4 regions of the Kitasatospora sp. NPDC001095 genome follow, and region 1 is predicted to be linked to each of the others. Evidence: riboswitches for the same ligand, from Rfam matches in the RefSeq annotation. Region 1 holds a riboswitch; each other region holds the start of a gene.
What was found. Region 1 has a riboswitch for cyclic di-AMP ahead of ACWDBB_RS17585 (LysM peptidoglycan-binding domain-containing protein). Riboswitches for the same ligand answer to the same signal wherever they lie in the genome.
Positions count from the first base shown of each region.

Region 1 (3,134 bases):
GCACGCCCCGGTGCACCGCACCACCCTGCCGAGCGGGGTGGAGGCCTGGCTGGTGACCAGGTACGCCGACGCCCGGCAGGCGCTCGCGGACAGCCGGCTGTCGAAGAACCCGGCGCACCACAGCGAGCAGGCGCACCGCACCGGCCGGGTGGGCATCCCGGGGGAGCGGCAGGCGGACCTGATGACCCACCTGCTGAACATCGACCCGCCGGACCACACCCGGCTGCGCCGCCTGGTGTCGAAGGCGTTCACGCCGCGCCGGGTGGCCGAGTTCGAGCCGAGGGTGCAGCAGCTCACCGACCGGCTGATCGACGGCTTCGCGCAGCGCGGCTCGGCGGACCTGATCCACGAGTTCGCCTTCCCGCTCCCCATCTACGCGATCTGCGACATGCTCGGGGTGCCGGCCGAGGACCAGGACGACTTCCGCGACTGGGCCGGGATGATGCTGCGACACACGAAGCCGGGGCAAGGCGGCGGCCAACGCGGTGGCGTGGGGCGGGCGGTGAAGCGGATGCGGGCGTACCTGCTGGAGCTGATCCACCGCAAGCGCGCCGACCTCGGGGACGACCTGATCTCCGGTCTGATCCGGGCCAGTGACCACGGTGAGCACCTGACGGAGAACGAGGCCGCGGCGATGGCCTTCATCCTCCTCTTCGCGGGTTTCGAGACGACCGTGAACCTGATCGGCAACGGCACGTACGCGCTGCTGCGCAACCCGGAGCAGCGCCGGCTGCTGCAGGAGTCGGTGGCGCGCGGGGAGAGCGCGCTGCTGGAGACCGGGATCGAGGAACTCCTGCGCTACGACGGGCCGGTGGAGCTGGCTACCTGGCGGTTCGCGACCCGTCCGCTGACCATCGGCGGGGTGGACATCCCGGTCGGCGACCCGGTGCTCGTGGTGCTGGCCGCGGCGGACCGCGACCCGGCCCGGTTCGCCGCCGAGAACACCCTGGACCTGGCCCGTACGGACAATCCCCACCTGGGCTTCGGGCACGGCATCCACTACTGCATCGGCGCTCCGCTCGCCCGGTTGGAGGGGCGTGCGGCGCTGGCCTCGCTGCTTTCCCGGCTGCCCGATCTGCGGCTCGCGGAAAGCCCGGACGCCCTGCGCTGGCGCGGTGGCCTGATCATGCGTGGGCTGCGCGAACTACCGGTGGAATTCAGCCCGGAGGGCCGCTCTCCGCACACCCCTCCGCAGCCCCCTTCGCAGGCCTCTCGAACGCCTCCGACCTGCTGAGATCACGCTGACGGGAGGTCGCCGATCGCCCGCCGCCGGAGGTGTGAACACCCATCAATCCGGACATAACACCGCTGTTGGTAGGCGATCGAACACGGGCCGTAATTGTCGTGTGATATCGACGATATGAGCTTGTGATTGTCCTGATGATCTGTCTACTCTCCCTGGAGTTCGCAGCTGCGGACCTCGTGCGCGGAACGCCGAATCCTGCCCGCCGCGCCCGGGAAACCGACCAGACCCTGGGCAGGGGCGGGGGAACCAGGTTTGTTGCCGTCTCCCACGGCTTGGGGTGAAGCCGCCCGAGCGGAATCGTTTCCGCGTACGGCGGCCGGGCCACCTCCCGGTCCGAACCCGACAGCTCACCTCGCAGGCGTGCGGAGAGGGACCTCTTCATGCTGTTCGTTGGAACTGGCCGTCACCGTCGTCGCACCCAGGCCGAGAAGGCCATCGCCGTCGCCGGTGTGGCCGGCGTCGGACTCGCGATGCCGCTCCTCACCGCCACCGGTGCCTCCGCCGCCCCCGCCTCCACCTGGGACGCCGTCGCCCAGTGCGAGAGCGGCGGCAACTGGAGCATCAACACCGGCAACGGCTTCTACGGCGGCCTCCAGTTCACCTCCAGCACCTGGAAGGCGTACGGCGGCACCGCCTACGCGTCGCAGGCCAACCAGGCCAGCAAGGCCCAGCAGATCTCGGTCGCCGAGAAGGTGCTGGCCTCGCAGGGGCCGGGCGCCTGGCCGGTCTGCTCCCAGAAGGCGGGTCTGACCAAGGGCGGCGCCGCGGCCGTGGTCGACACCTCCTCGGACGCCAAGCCGCAGTCCGCCCCCAAGCAGCAGACCCCGAAGCCCGCCGCCAAGCCGGCCGAGAAGCCGGCCGCGCAGCAGCCCGCCGCCCAGAAGCCGGTCCAGAAGCCCGCCGCCCAGAAGCCCGCCGCGCAGCCGGTCCAGCAGGCCGCCCCGCAGCAGCAGGCGCAGCCGCAGACCCCGGGCTTCTCCGGCAAGGCCGGCTGGGACGCCGACGCCAAGGTGTTCTGGTACCAGAACAACGGCGCCTGGTACTGGACCAGCCACCAGAGCGTCTACCAGCAGTACGCCGGCCAGGCCGCCGCCCAGCCGCAGTACGCTCCGCTCGCCGCCCAGCAGGCCCCGCAGGCCGCCGGCCACGACTACACCGTCCGCGCCGGGGACACCCTGTCGACCATCGCCGCCGCCCAGGGCGTTTCCGGCGGCTGGCACGCGCTGTACGAGCAGAACCACGCCACCGTCGGCGGCGACCCGAACCTGATCATGCCCGGCCAGGTGCTGCACCTCGGCTGAGCCGTCGCACCGGCCGTCACCCGACGCCGTCGTGACCCGACGCCGTCGTCACCCCGGCCGTCACCCCCGTCGTGGCCCGACGCCGCTCCGCCCGCCGTCCGAAGGGGACCGGTTCCTACCGGTCCCCTTCGTCCGCATTCGCCCGCTCCGGTGGGACAAGCTGGGACAAGCAGGTGAACTACCGGTGGGTAGTGGAGCCACACGCTGAGACGGGACCGAGGTGGACGTGGCCCCGGGAGCCCGGGCGGTTAGGCTCTGGTCGTAACGACTCCGCAATCGTCCTGCTGACAGCACCCACCGTCAGACCGGACCCTGCTTCCGCAAGGAGATGCCTCGTGCCGTCCATCGATGTCGTCGTAGCCCGTGAGATCCTCGACTCGCGCGGCAACCCCACGGTCGAGGTCGAGGTCGGCCTCGACGACGGCAGCACGGGTCGTGCCGCTGTCCCGTCGGGTGCCTCCACCGGCGCCTTCGAGGCGCTGGAGCTGCGCGACGGCGACAAGAACCGCTACTTCGGCAAGGGCGTCGAGAAGGCCGTCCTGGCCGTCATCGAGCAGATCGGCCCGGAGCTGGTCGGCTACGACGCC
Region 1 is NZ_JBSFKQ010000017.1:120,195-123,328, forward strand. Features, by position in the region: gene ACWDBB_RS17580 (cytochrome P450 family protein) at 1-1,234, shown strand, start outside; cyclic di-AMP (ydaO/yuaA leader) riboswitch at 1,455-1,621, shown strand; gene ACWDBB_RS17585 (LysM peptidoglycan-binding domain-containing protein) at 1,627-2,547, shown strand; gene eno (phosphopyruvate hydratase) at 2,883-3,134, shown strand, end outside.

Region 2 (3,134 bases), on a different contig from region 1:
AGCTGATCCGCCGTCTGGTGCGGGCCGAGCCGCAGGGCCGTCCGGTGGTGGTGGTGTCCACCGACCGGGAGGTCGCGGAGGGCGTGCGGAAGGCGGGCGCGCGCCCCGTGGCGTCGGTGCTGCTGTTGAACCGGCTGGCCCGACCCTGACCTCGGCCGATTCCGTGTGATTCCTGGTCAGGGGCGGTTCCGGGGCCTTGTGAGGGGGCTGTGGAGTCAGTGTGGGGTGGCCGAGTTCATGCCATCGGGGGAGTGGCAAAACGGATAGATCTTCACTAGGGTCTGGCGTCAAACCTATTTTCGGGAATCTCATCCCATCAGGTGAGTCCGCTGGAAGAAGGAGCCGGTCCCTTGGCCTCCCACCGCCGTCGTCCCAAGCAGCCGAGCCGCGCGCGGATCTCCGTGCTCACCGCTGCCGCTGCGACCGCGGTCGCCCTCTCCGCCCAGGTGGCCGCGCACGCCGCGCCGCAGCCGAACAAGGCGGACGTCAAGGCGCAGATCGACCAGCTCCAGGAGGAGCAGGAGCAGGCGGCGGAGAAGTACAACGGCGCCAAGGAGCGGGCCGACCAGCTGCGCAAGCAGGCCGACCAGCTGCAGGACCAGGTGGCCCGCAGCCAGGAGCAGATGACCCAGCTCCAGGGTGGCCTGGCCGAGGTGGCGGGGGATCAGTACCGCTCCGGCGGCATCGACCCGTCCGTCCAGCTGATGCTCTCCTCCGACCCGTCCGGCTACCTGGAGAAGGCCTCGACCGTCCAGCAGGCCAGCACCAGCCAGGCCGAGGCGCTCAAGGGGCTGCTGGAACAGCAGCGCCGGCTGGACCAGGAGAAGGCCGAGGCGGCCGCCGTGCTCGCCTCGCTGGACACCACCACCAAGGACCTCAATCAGGCCAAGGCGGACGTCAACACCAAGCTGAAGGCCGCCCAGGACCTGCTGAACTCGCTCGGCGCCGCCGACCGCGCCGCGCTGAAGGCCCAGCAGGCGCAGGACGACCGCGCCTCGCGCGGCAGCGAGCGAGTCGACCTCGGCAGCCTGCCGCCGGCCAGCGGCTACGCGGCCGTGGCGATGGCCAAGGCGATGAGCAAGCAGGGCTCGCCGTACGTGTGGGGCGCCACCGGCTCGACCACCTTCGACTGCTCGGGCCTGATGGTCTGGTCGTACGGGCAGGCGGGCGTCTCGCTGCCGCGCACCTCGCAGGAGCAGGGCCACTACGGCACCCGGGTGCCCTCGCTGGACCAGGCCCAGCCCGGCGACCTGGTGATCTACGGCTCCGACATGCACCACGTCGGGATGTACATCGGCAACGGCATGGTGGTCCACGCGCCGCACACCGGTGACGTGGTGAAGGTGATGAAGGCCGACGCGATGCCGATCAACACCATCCGCCGGGTCTGACGGTCCGACACGCCCGCCGGGCTCCCTCGAGGGCCTGTGAAAAGCGCCACCCTCCCTTGGGGGTGGCGTTCGGCTTTCCCGCCCTTTCGCGACCACATGCTGAGAACCGATCAGCCTTGTGTGTGCCAGTGGTCACCATCGGTCATTTTCACAAAAGAACTTGGGTAATCTTCTGCCTTTTTTCTGACAAGGATTTGAACGGATCACGGTTCAGTTACTAGGGTCATGCTCCGAACCACCGCACTGTCGATCGCCCAGCCAGGGTGGCGGCGGTGGTTACCGCCGAGTTCGCGAGGCAGCGGGGCAGGTCGAAGCGACTGCCCGACAGGGGAGCCCAGTGTTCGGGGGCGCTGCGGAGCGGAGCCGGGGAACCATGTTCCTCCGGGGTGAATCGGCGCCAGGTCGGCCGGTGGAACGGCCGTGAGGCGTCGTAGGGCATGCTTCCGGCCCGAACCCGTCAGCTCACCCGGTAGGCGGACGTAGGAAGAAGGAGTCCGCCTTCGTGGCGTCCCATCGTCGTCCCAAGCCCGCCGGTCGCGCCCGCGTCTCGATCCTGACGGGTGTCGCCGCGGCGGCCGTCGTCCTCTCCGCGCAGGGTGCCCACGCGGACCCGCAGCCGACCAAGGAACAGGTCAAGGGGCAGGTCGACCAGCTCAACGAGCAGGCCGAGGTCGCGACCGAGAACTACAACGCCGCCCAGGCCAAGCAGCAGGAGCTGGAGAAGCAGGTCTCCGGCCTGCAGGACCAGGTGGCCCGTCAGCAGGCCCAGGTCACCGAGCTCCAGGGCGGCCTCGCCGAGATCGCCGGCGAGCAGTACCGCAACGGGGGCATATCCCCGACCGTCCAGCTGATGTTCTCCTCCAGCCCGGACAACTTCCTCAGCCAGGCCGGCACGCTGAACCAGGCCGGCAGCACCCAGAAGGGGCAGCTGAAGGAGCTCCAGGAGCAGCAGCGCAAGCTCGACCAGGACCGCAACGAGGCCCAGGGCAAGCTCGCCGAGCTGGAGTCGACCACCCAGCAGCTGAAGGCCTCCAAGGACGAGGTCCAGGGCAAGCTGAAGGCGGCCCAGGACCTGCTCAACACCCTGACCGAGCAGGACCGCCAGGCGCTGCGCCAGGCCGAGGAGAAGGCCGCGGCCGACGCCAAGGCCAAGGCCGACGCCGCCCAGGCGCAGCAGCAGCAGGCCGACCGCGCCTCGCGCGACAACAGCCGCGGCAACCTGGCGACCGGCTCGACCGCCGCTCCGGTGAAGGTGGCCGCGGGCAGCTCGCGCGGTGCCGCCGCCCTCTCGTACGCCGCGTCCAAGGTCGGCAGCCCGTACGTCTGGGGCGCCACCGGCCCGGGCTCCTTCGACTGCTCCGGCCTGATGGTCTGGGCGTTCAACCAGGCCGGGGTGTCGCTGCCGCGCACCTCGCAGGCGCAGGCCGGGGCCGGCACCCGGATCGGCTCGGACATCTCCCAGGCCCAGCCCGGCGACCTGCTGATCTTCTACAGCGACGCCCACCACGTCGGCATCTACGCCGGCAACGGCCAGGTGCTGCACGCTCCCAAGCCGGGTGCGTCGGTGCGCTACGAGGCGGTCGGCAACATGCCGCTGACCTCCATCGTGCGGGTCTGATCCCCGCTCGGACGCCTCCGGGCCCGGTCTTCCCCAGGGAAGGCCGGGCCTGCGGCTTTTCCGGCGGGTCGAGCTGATGTCCGATTAGGGGTCGAATATTCGGGTTGGGAAGGGTTTGGACTCGC
Region 2 is NZ_JBSFKQ010000021.1:37,057-40,190, reverse strand. Features, by position in the region: gene ACWDBB_RS19230 (NYN domain-containing protein) at 1-149, shown strand, start outside; gene ACWDBB_RS19225 (NlpC/P60 family protein) at 351-1,391, shown strand; cyclic di-AMP (ydaO/yuaA leader) riboswitch at 1,730-1,883, shown strand; gene ACWDBB_RS19220 (NlpC/P60 family protein) at 1,894-3,009, shown strand.
Region 2: it holds a riboswitch for cyclic di-AMP, as region 1 does, so the genes downstream of both, ACWDBB_RS19220 (NlpC/P60 family protein) here and ACWDBB_RS17585 (LysM peptidoglycan-binding domain-containing protein) in region 1, are expected to answer to the same signal.

Region 3 (3,134 bases), on a different contig from region 1:
ATGCGCGGGTCCACGGGGGCCTGCGCGCGCTGAGCGCCGGCGGCCGCGGCCGACGTACGGGCCCTGGAGGGCGGTTGCCCTCCGGGGCCCTTCGGCGTGCGCGCGGCCGGTCGTGGCGGCCGTCGGTGGTCGTGGCGGCCGTCGGGTGGTCAGCCCTCCTGGGTGGTCGGCCCGTCGGCGGTCAGGCGGTGCCCGTCGGTCGCGTCGCCGGTCCGGGTCTCGGTGCGGCGGCCGCGGGCCAGGTAGTCGCGCAGGACCAGTTCGACGGCGTCCTGGGGGTTCTTGGTGCCGGAGAGCATCATCACGTCGATCGCGAGGTTCGCGTCGAGGGTGACGGTGACCTGGGCCATGTGGACTCCTCCTCGGGTGTCCTCGGGTGCAGAGCAGCAGCATGCCCGTTGGAGCGGGGATCCACCACGGGGATATGGCCGGAGGTACGTCGGAACCCCCGGGGAGAGCGACCAGACTCTCCCCGGGGGCGGTGGGTGGTCAGCGTTCGGGCGACAGCTGACAGATGATGAAATCTGTTACCTGTTACCTGAGGCCCGTCGGCTGTCCGACTGCGCGCCGTTCTCAGACCCGGCCGGCGAAGTCCGGGGCCCAGTTGGCGATGCTCTGCTCGCGGACGCCCGAGCTCGGGTTGGCGGCCTCGACGTACTTGCCGTTGCCGACGTAGATCGCGACGTGGTAGACGCCGGAGTCCTTGCCGTTGTTGGACCAGAACAGCAGGTCGCCCGGCTTGAGGCTGTCCAGCGAGACGTGGGTGCTGGCGGCGGCCTGGTCGGCGGCGACGCGCGGGACGGAGATGCCCGCGGCGCGCAGCGCGGCCTGGGTCAGACCGGAGCAGTCCCAGCCGCCGTTGCCGGTGCCACCGTAGACGTACGCCTGACCGATCTTCGACTCGGCGAAGGCGACCGCGGCGGCCATGCTGCCAGTGGCGGCCGGAGCCTGGGTCTGGGCCTGCGGCGCGGGCTTGGCGGCCGGCTTGGCGGCCGGGGCCGGGGTCTGCGCGGTCGGCTGGGCGTTCACGGCACCGCCGTTCGCGGACTGGCCGGACTTCTGGGAGCGGTCGGACCCGGTGGAGTCCGAGCCGGTCGCACCGCCGAAGGACAGCTGCTGGCCCGGGTAGATGGTGTCCGGGCCCTCGGTCAGGGTGCCGCGGTTGAGCTCGTACAGCCGCTGCCAGCCGCCCCGCACATTGTGCTGGTCGGCGATCGAGGACAGCCAGTCGCCCTCGACCACGGTGTAGTCGCCGCCCTGGGCCTGCTGCTGACGCTTCTGGACCCAGTCGCCGCGGTTGCCGGAGGCGGTGGAGCCGGCGGTGGCCTGCGCGCCGTCCTGGGCGGGCGCGGCGGGCTTCGTGGCGGGGGCCTGGGGCGTCGCGGCCGGAGTGGCCGGCTTGGCGCTCTGGACGGGCGCGGCGGGCTTGGAAGGGGTCGAGCCCGTGGCCGAGCCCGCCGAGGTGTCGACGGCGGCCGGGGTGCCGCCCTTGGCCAGGCCGGCCTTGACGGAGCAGACGGGCCAGGCACCCGGGCCCTGCGAGGCGAGGACCTTCTCGGCGATCGCGATCTGCTGGTCCTTGGTGGCCAGGTCGGCGCGCGTCGCGTAGGCGGTGCCGCCGAAGGCGGACCAGGTGCTGGAGGTGAACTGGAGGCCGCCGTAGAAGCCGTTGCCGGTGTTGATGCTCCAGTTGCCGCCGCTCTCGCACTGGGCGACCTTGTCCCAGGTGGCGACGGAGGCGGCCGAGGCGGTGCCCGGGGTGAGGCAGGGGACGGTGAGGCCGACGCCCGCGACGCCGAGGGCGGCGATCACGCGGCGGGTTCGGCCGGGCAGGCTGGTGCCGTTGGTGGGCAGCATGAAGACGGAGTCCTCTCCCACGCCTGCGAGGTGAGCTGTCGGATTCGGGCTGGAGTTGCCCGGCCGCGCCGGTGGGCGCGGCTTCACCCCTAGCCCTGGACCGTTCCGCAGACCGGTCCGGGGCGACTTACCTGTGGGTCCCCCGCTCCTGCCGTGGTGCGTTTTCGCGCTGCCAGGACATCCGACGGCAGGACTCGGCGTTGCGGATGAACCGGGTTCGTGTGGTCACGAACGGGGAGCACGTTAATCAGACTCAAGTTCAAACTGCAAACCACTGTGATGCGCATCACGGTTTAGTGGGAACTGCCAAAATTGCCGCCATCCATGATCGTAAATGATCGTTTTCGGGCAATGTCGTTGCTGGAGTCGACAACTGGCTCCACCTCAGAGCTGATGTGACACCGCGCCGAGTCGCGGAGCCGGCGCACCCTGGCGGTGGGGGAGTGGGCGCGATTCGAACACCTGGGCCTGCGCTCCCTATTCCCTTTCAAATGCCACCAGAACGGACATTCCGCGCTATTTTTCGCGTCATCGTCGTCATTGCCGTCCGCATCCGGGCGGGAGGGTGACGCGGGAGGGGCGATCCGGGAGGGACGACGCGCGGGCGGTGGGAGGGATAGAGCGAAGGGCCCGGAACGCAAGCCGTTCCGGGCCCTTCGGAGCGCGCCGAGCGGCGCGCGGAGTCGAACTACTGCCCGGCGGGCGCCTCGGCGGCCGCGTGGGCGCCGCGAGCACCCTCCACGACCCCCTCGGCCTCGGCGGCGGCCGCCGCCTCCGCCTCGGCCCGCGCCAGGTCCTCCGGGGACGGCGTGGGCAGCGCGGCCAGGTACGTGGAGGCGATCAGCTGGCCGACCGACGGGTACGAGCCCAGCGGCGCGGCCGACGGGCAGCCGGTCTCCTCGGCGGCGGTGGCGAGCAGCTCGGAGTCCGCCTCCGGGCCGATCACCAGCGGGGCCAGCGCCGGGCGCTGCGAGCCGGTCTCCTTGAGGTGGTTGACGGCCGCGGCCACCGAGCCGGGCACGTCGAGCGCGGCGGCGACGACCGGCACGGCCAGTCGGGCGGCCAGCAGCACGCCGGTGATGCCGGCCGCGGCGGCAGCGTCCTCGCCGCCGACGGTGGTCAGCACCACGCCGTCCGCGGCGGTCGCGATGGCGAACAGCCGGGCGCGGTCGGCCCGGGCCAGCCCGGCCTCGGACAGCCGGACGTGCACGGCCTCGGCCAGCAGCGGGTGCGGGCCCAGCGGGTCGGTGACGGGCGCGCCGTACTCGGCGGCGAGC
Region 3 is NZ_JBSFKQ010000006.1:15,074-18,207, reverse strand. Features, by position in the region: gene ACWDBB_RS07795 (LacI family DNA-binding transcriptional regulator) at 1-33, shown strand, start outside; gene ACWDBB_RS07790 (hypothetical protein) at 150-350, opposite strand; gene ACWDBB_RS07785 (transglycosylase family protein) at 574-1,878, opposite strand; cyclic di-AMP (ydaO/yuaA leader) riboswitch at 1,865-2,028, opposite strand; gene ACWDBB_RS07780 (sirohydrochlorin chelatase) at 2,546-3,134, opposite strand, start outside.
Region 3: it holds a riboswitch for cyclic di-AMP, as region 1 does, so the genes downstream of both, ACWDBB_RS07785 (transglycosylase family protein) here and ACWDBB_RS17585 (LysM peptidoglycan-binding domain-containing protein) in region 1, are expected to answer to the same signal.

Region 4 (3,134 bases), on a different contig from region 1:
TTCGGGCGCGCGGCGCTCGACGGCCACGAAGGCGACGCCGAGCACCACCCCGATCACCCCGCTGACCCAGACGGCGGGGGACAGGCCCTCGCCGGCCGCGGTCAGCGCGTAGGTGATCGCGCCGAGGGCGAGGGCGGCGAGCACGGCGCCGAGCACGTCGAAGCGGCCGGAGGCGTCCTTGTCCCGGCTCTCCGGCACCGACCGGGTGGCGACGGCGATCACGGCGGCGGCGAGCGGCAGGTTCAGCAGGAAGATCCAGCGCCAGCCGGGGCCGTCCACCAGCCAGCCGCCTAGGAACGGGCCGACCGCCGCCGACACCCCGCCCAGGCCGGACCAGAGGCCGACCGCCGCCGAGCGGTCGTCAGGGTGGAAGACGGCCTGGAGCATGGCGAGCGAGCCGGGGGTGAGCAGTGCCCCGCCGATGCCCTGGACGGCGCGGGCGGCGATCAGCACGTGGATGTTCGGTGCGGCGGCGCAGGCGGCGGAGGCGATGGCGAACCAGACCACGCCGATCAGGAAGACCTTGCGCCGTCCGTACCGGTCGCCCAGCGCGCCGCCGAGCAGGATCAGGCCCGCCAGGGTGAGCAGATAGGCGTTCAGGGTCCATTGCAGGGACGCGAGGGAGGCGCCGAGGTCGGCGCCGATCCGGGGCAGGGCGACGTTCACCACGGTGCCGTCGAGCATCGCCATGCTGGAGCCGAGCACCGTCGCCAGTAGTACCCAGCGGCCCTGCGCGGTGCTCAGGCGCAGGGTGCCGGCCTCTGAGGTGGCCACGGGCGAATCCTGCGCTGCCGGGGCGCACGTGACAAGGGTCACCGGTGGGTGTGTTGACGGTGGGCGGGGTGTGAGTGGGCGGCTGCGCAGCGTCGCGGATCTCGGCGCAGGGTCGTGGATCAGTGGCGGGGGGTGAATGGATTGTGTACGGAACGTGTGCTCCGGCCTGCGGAGGGTCACCGGGGAAGGGGGAATGGTTGCGCTTTCAAAGATCGACATTGCTTCACCCGAACGGATGGGTTTTAGTTCAGCGACCGCCCGGCCAGTCCGGACGGATCCGCCGGGTGGAACGCCGAGTCCTGCCGCTGCCCGGTGGTTCGAAACGAACTCTGTACGGCAGGAGCGGGGGACCCACAGGTAAGTCGCCGGACCGGAGTTCGCGCCTCAGGGCGCGGGCGTCCAGGACCGGCTAGGGGTGAAGCCGCGCATGCGGCCGGGCAACTCCAGCCCGAACCCGACAGCTCACCTCGCAGGCGTCGGAGAGGAAACTTCCATGCCTGCTCAGGCTCGTCGTATCGCCCTGCCCCGCGCCGCCCGCATCGGCATCGCCACCGCCGTCACCGGCGTCTCCTTCGCCCTCCCGCTCGTCACCGCGATGAGCGCCCAGGCCCACACCGCTCCGGCCGCCCCGGTCGCGCAGGCCGCCGCCTCCGCCCGCGCCGAGTCGGCCGCTGCTCCGGCCGCCCAGGCAGTGCAGGAGAGCTACCGCGTCGTCAGCGGTGACACCCTGTCCAAGATCGCCGAGGTCAAGAACGTCGAGGGCGGCTGGCACGCGCTGTACGAGCAGAACCGCTCGGTCGTCGGTGCCGACCCGAACCTGATCTTCGCGGGCCAGCGGCTCGCGCTGCCGGGCCACGCCGTCGCGCCGTCGGCCGACTCCGCTCCGGCGAAGGCCGCCGCCCCGGCCGAGTCGGTCGCTCCCGCGACCCAGGCCGCCAAGGCGCAGGACCGGGTCCAGGTGCGGACCGAGGCCGCCAAGCCGGCCACGCAGCTGCAGACCCAGCTGCAGGTCGCCACCCCGGCCCAGGCCGTGACCGCCACTCCGGTCGCCGCCGCCACCTCCGGCTTCGTCGCCCCGCTGGCCAACCCGAGGCTCGGCACCGCCTACGGTGTGGCCGGCTCGATGTGGGCCTCCGGCCACCACACCGGCCAGGACTTCGTCGCCTCCACCGGCACCCCGCTGCGCGCCATCGCCAACGGTGTCGTGGTCAAGGCCGGCAACGGCGGCGCCTACGGCAACGAGGTCGAGATCAAGCTCGCCGACGGCCACTACGCCGAGTACGCGCACCTCTCCTCGATCGGCGTGAGGATCGGTCAGGCCGTCACCGTCGGCCAGCAGATCGGCCTGTCCGGTGCCACTGGCAACGTGACCGGCCCGCACCTGCACTTCGAGGTCCGCAACGGCTCGGAGTACGGCTCGGACATCAACCCGGTCGCCTACCTGCGCGCGCACGGCGTCGCGCTCTGACCCACGGCTGAGCTCCGAGGGTTTCCGGAACCACCGTCGCTGCGGGGCGAAACGATCCTCCGGGATGGTCATGTCGGGTGACCGCTCGACCGGGTGATCGCCGCACGGCGGACATGGGCGCGGGACACGCCCAGGCCGGCCCGGCCGTACGAGGACTCCTCGTGCGGCCGGGCCGGCCACTGCCGTTTCCGTGCCGCCCGGCTGTTCCCGGGTTTCGTTCGGACGGGTCGAACGCGGCGTCAACTCCGGTGTCACGGAGGGGTTCGGTGGCGTCGCCGGGTGGCCGTGGCACGTCATGCTGGCGAACGGTCAGCGCCCGGTCGGTCCGGCCGGGCGGGCGGGTCCGGAGGCGAGGAGGGCGGATGGCGGTCCGCAGTGGGGGCGTGGCGGGGAGGACGGCCGGCCGGGAGCGGCCCGGGGAGGACGGGGTCGACCGGCTGAAGGCCGATTCGGTCGGCCTGGTCGGCGTGGTGTTCATGGCGCTCGCCACCGCCGCCCCGATCACCGCGATGACGGGCAACCTGCCGATCATCGTCGGGCAGGGCAACGGCGTCGGCGCGCCCGCCGCGTACGTCGTGGCGACCGTGGTGCTGACGGTGTTCTCGGTCGGCTACGTCGCGATGGCCCGGCACATCACCGCGGCCGGCGCGTTCTACGGCTACGTCTCGCACGGGCTGGGCCGGGTGGTCGGGATGGCCTCGGGACTGCTGGCGGTGCTCGCGTACGTCGTCACCGAGGCCTCGGCCCTCGGCTTCTTCGCGTACTCGCTGCGGGGACTGGTCCGTTCGCAGCTGGGGGTGGAGCTGGGCTGGGGCTGGTACGCGCTGTCCGGGGCGGCGGTGATCGGGGTGATGGCCTGGTTCGACCTGCACCTGACGGCCAAGGTGCTCGG
Region 4 is NZ_JBSFKQ010000048.1:20,359-23,492, reverse strand. Features, by position in the region: gene ACWDBB_RS29170 (MFS transporter) at 1-774, opposite strand, end outside; cyclic di-AMP (ydaO/yuaA leader) riboswitch at 1,128-1,265, shown strand; gene ACWDBB_RS29165 (M23 family metallopeptidase) at 1,268-2,242, shown strand; gene ACWDBB_RS29160 (APC family permease) at 2,605-3,134, shown strand, end outside.
Region 4: it holds a riboswitch for cyclic di-AMP, as region 1 does, so the genes downstream of both, ACWDBB_RS29165 (M23 family metallopeptidase) here and ACWDBB_RS17585 (LysM peptidoglycan-binding domain-containing protein) in region 1, are expected to answer to the same signal.